One region of the Rhodoferax mekongensis genome, then DNA from elsewhere that is predicted to be linked to it. Evidence: predicted binding sites of a transcription regulator. Region 1 holds the regulator's gene; the other holds the start of a gene.
What was found. Region 1 encodes NrdR, which represses ribonucleotide reductase genes. Its sites were predicted from a motif close to CACNANATNTNGTG; they were not measured.

Region 1 (2,202 bases):
CCTCGCCTTCCTGAAACCCGGCGACACCATCATGGGCATGAGCCTGGCTGAAGGCGGTCACTTGACCCACGGCATGCCTCTGAACATGAGCGGCAAGTGGTTCAACGTAGTTTCCTACGGTTTGGACGCCAATGAAGCCATCGATTACGAAGCCATGGAGCGCAAGGCGCACGAAACCAAGCCCAAGCTGATCATTGCCGGCGCATCTGCCTATTCTTTGGCAATCGACTTTGCGCGTTTTGCGAAAGTGGCAAAAGACGTTGGCGCCATCTTCATGGTGGATATGGCCCACTACGCCGGCTTGATCGCTGCAGGCGTGTACCCCAACCCCGTGCCTCATGCCGACGTGGTGACCTCCACCACCCACAAGAGCCTGCGTGGCCCCCGCGGCGGCATCATCCTGATGAAGGCCGAGCACGAGAAAGCCATCAACAGCGCCATCTTCCCCGGTCTGCAAGGCGGCCCTCTGATGCACGTGATTGCTGCCAAAGCAGTCGCTTTCAAAGAAGCACTCACCCCCGAGTTCAAGGCCTACCAAGCCCAGGTGGTGCGTAACGCCAAGATCGTGGCAGAAACCCTGACCGCACGCGGCCTGCGTATCGTCAGCGGTGGCACCGAAAGCCATGTGATGCTGGTGGACCTGCGTTCCAAGGGCATTACCGGCAAAGAAGCGGAAGCCGTTTTGGGCGCCGCCCACATGACCATCAACAAGAACGCCATCCCCAACGACCCTGAGAAGCCCATGGTGACCAGCGGTATCCGGGTGGGCACTCCGGCCATGACCACACGCGGTTTCAAAGACGAGGAAGCCCGTGCCACGGCCAACCTGATTGCCGATGTGCTGGACAACCCACGCGACGAAGCCAATATAGCTGCCGTTCGCGCCAAAGTCCATGCCCTGACCTCGCGCTTCCCGGTTTACAAGTAAGCAAGGTCAATTCACGATGAAGTGCCCTTTCTGCAGTCATTCCGAAACCCAAGTGGTGGAGACGCGGATTTCTGAAGATGGGGACTTCATCCGCCGCCGGCGCCAGTGTGGCGCTTGCGACAAACGGTTTACTACCTACGAGCGGCCGGACGTGAACTTTCCGGCCATTGTCAAGAAAGACGGCCGCCGCATCGAATTTGAGCGCGCCAAACTGCTTGCTTCCATGAACCTGGCCCTGCGCAAAAGGCCTGTAAGCACCGAGCAGATCGACAGCGCCATCGAGCGCATCGAAGAAAAACTCCTGAATCTGGGCCTGCGCGAAGTCCAGTCCACCCGCATCGGCGAACTGGTGATGCGTGAACTCAAAAAACTGGACAAAGTTGCCTACGTGCGCTTTGCCAGCGTATACCGCAGCTTTGAAGACATTGATGAATTCAAGACGCTGGTGGATGAAGTAAGCAAATAACTATCTCCTCTGCACGACCCTTGGCGTTCAAGGACCCCCAATAGACAAGTGGTCCCGGTCCATAGCCGAACGGCGCAAACAATGCGGCCATAAAGTTTAAATTCGCTGCTATGAATAATTCCGTACGTCATTGCCGTAATCACAAGGGATTCACCTTGATTGAACTCATGGTGACATTGGCACTTATCGTCATCTTGGCAGCGTTGGCAGCCCCTGCCCTGCGCGAATATGCAATCAAAAGCAATTTACGCAACATCGGGAATGAATTTACCGCTGGTGTTTTGCGCGCTCGCAATGAAGCGATCAGCAAAAACACTTGTGTCACGATGTGCATGAGCAACACAACAGACAACGCACTACCAGCCTGCAAAACCACAGACACTGATTGGCAAGTGGGTTGGATTGCATTTCTAAATACCAGCTGCAACACCACAATCGCCGGACCGACCGCAATTGAAGACGTTATCTTTGTAAGAAGATCCGTTGGTGATCAATATTTTCTAAACTCCCAAGCTTCAACACCCCGAAGAAAGCTAACCTTTAACAGTCGGGGCTATCCGGGGCTAACCAATGCCGACGAATTTGATTTAGTTTACTCGGTAGTCAATGACCCAATGACTTCGAAGTATGCGTTCAACATTTGTCTAGACAAACTGGGACGAACAAGAACCATATCGACTGATAGTTCTTGCTAAAGTTTAGAATGAGAAGCGCCATGAATCAACGTCATTTTTCAAAAGGAATAACCCTAATTGAGGTTCTTATTTCTATAGTTGTCTTATCCATCGGACTTCTGGGTATTGCAGGC
Region 2 (2,202 bases), 1.0 Mb from region 1:
AAGTACCGCTGTTAAAAAGGGTCGGTGTGCTGGACATAAAGTCAAAGCTGGACAGCACTTCGTAAAACTCGATCGCGCGGGCTTCACGGTCAATTTCGTTCAGGGACAAGCCCATTGCCACGCGCATGAAGAACGCTTGGGGCAACTCGATGCGGGTCTTGCCTTCGTGCAGGAAGTAGCGGTCATACAAGGTTTGCAGACCCAGGTAGTCGAATTGCAAATCGCGGCTGGCCTTAAGCGCATTGCCCAAGCGCTTCAGATCGAATTGCTGGAGCTTCTCGTCCAGAAGTTCCGCAGCGATGCCTCGTTTGATAAAGCCGGGGAAGTAGTCCGCGTAGGCCTCTTGCATATCCGCTTGTGCAACATCGCGGCCCAACACTTCACGGGAGATTGTGTGGAACAGCAAACGCGCAGTGGCGTAGGTGTAATCCGGATCTTTTTCGATCAGGGTGCGGGCTGCCAAGATAGCCGCCTTGTAGACCTCATCCAAGGGCACGCCGTCGTACAAATTACGCATGGTTTCTGCCAGGATGGGGGCCGCCTTGACGTCGGCTCCCAGACCGCTGCATGCGGTCTCGATGCGGGATTGGAGTTGCGCCAGATCCAAGGGCACTCGCTGGCCGTTGTCAATGACGTGAATGACGGGCGCTGCAGGAGCCTCTGTAGCCACTTGTTTGGCACGCTCTTGGGTGCGGCGTTCACGGTAAAGCACATATGCGCGTGCAATTTCATGGTGGCCGCCGCGCATCAGGCCCAACTCGACCTGGTCTTGTACGTCCTCAATATGGAAAGTTCCGCCGCCGGGGCGTGAACGGACCAAGGCACGGATGACTTGCTGGGTCAGGCCATCCACGGTTTCCCGCACGCTGGCGGATGCAGCACCTTGTGTACCGTGTACAGCAAGAAACGCTTTCATCATCGCGACAGCAATTTTGTTGGGCTCAAAAGGCACCACCGCGCCATTGCGGCGAATGATCTGGTAATGCGCGAACGTGTTCGTCGGGGATGTTTCAGTGCCCGGGACGGGAGACAACAGGGGAGCTGCAGTGCTGGGTATTGCAGTAGAGATGGATTGCATGATTTCCTCGTCTAAATCGGTGTTTTTTTGTGGTGATCTGGTGGCAGTCATGGTTGTCACGGTGACGCCATATGTCCATGCGCAACAATCAAGGCACACTATATCTGGGGTCTGAGGTGGTGACAAGCCACTACCGGTAGTGTATCTGCCCTTGTGCGGGCTTCGGGTCCGCGCAAACCCGAGGGCGCGGATGATCCCATGCTTTCACGGTACGGCAGAGCCTTGATTTCTGTTGATCTGGGGCTGCTTAGCGAGTATTGACGCGCTTCGCGAGCGCATTTCAACGGGAATCGCGCGCCGGTTCTGCATGCGCACTGTTCAGGTGCACCCCCGGGGGCTGGAAATTTTTTTTGTAACCTGCCATGTCAGGTCGAGTGTTGTCGTTCAATAGCACTCAACTGGGAAAGCGCCATCCTGAAATCTCGGGCCATTTGGACAGAGCGGACCACTCAAATGCAGGCCCTGGGTCGGTTTTTCGGCCCGGTGCAATGTGTTCATGGCCGGCAATGTGTCGGATCTGGTAACTCCCTGAAATCGCCCTGCACAAACGGTGGAGGCTTTCGTATTGAGATGCAGTGAACCTGTCTTCGTCCGTTCCCTCCAGTTCAATACCGATCGAGTCGTCGTTGCAATTGTCCCGACCCAGGTAGTGAGATCTACCTGCATGCCATGCCCGATCGTTACAGCTGACAAATTGAAGGATTGCTCCCGTTCTCTGTAGATAGAAGTGGCTGGAAACTTCCATGCCTCGTATGCTTTGGAAGTATGGGTGCGCATCCCAGTCGAGGGTGTTGGTGAAAAGTTGCTGCACTTCAGGGCCTCCATATACCCCCGGAGGCAGCGATATCGAATGGATAACCACCAAATCTACGATGGTCCCCGGGGGTCTGGGGCCGAAGTTGGGGGACGTTACGCGCTGGGCTTCGTGCCACCAACCTGCGCTCCATTCGGTCGCGTGAGACGGTGATTTATCAGTCTGTTTTGTCACGGTCTTCCCCTGGCACGTCGATGCGCAAGCGCTCCATGCGATAACGAATCTGGCGCAGGCTGATCCCCAAGCGTTGAGCAGCCGCAGTGCGGTTGAAACGTGTTTCTGTTAGCACGCGAACCAGAATGTCCCGCTC

Region 2: a site for NrdR is predicted at 1,175-1,188, ahead of RAN89_RS05730 (ribonucleoside-diphosphate reductase subunit alpha). Genes of this name have one in related genera too.

What each region holds. Positions count from the first base shown of each region.
Region 1 is NZ_CP132507.1:2,246,308-2,248,509, reverse strand. Features, by position in the region: gene glyA (serine hydroxymethyltransferase) at 1-928, shown strand, start outside; gene nrdR (transcriptional regulator NrdR) at 945-1,394, shown strand; gene RAN89_RS10850 (GspH/FimT family pseudopilin) at 1,505-2,089, shown strand; gene pilV (type IV pilus modification protein PilV) at 2,110-2,202, shown strand, end outside.
Region 2 is NZ_CP132507.1:1,210,748-1,212,949, forward strand. Features, by position in the region: gene RAN89_RS05730 (ribonucleoside-diphosphate reductase subunit alpha) at 1-1,078, opposite strand, end outside; gene ampD (1,6-anhydro-N-acetylmuramyl-L-alanine amidase AmpD) at 1,473-2,066, opposite strand; gene RAN89_RS05740 (sigma-54-dependent transcriptional regulator) at 2,050-2,202, opposite strand, start outside.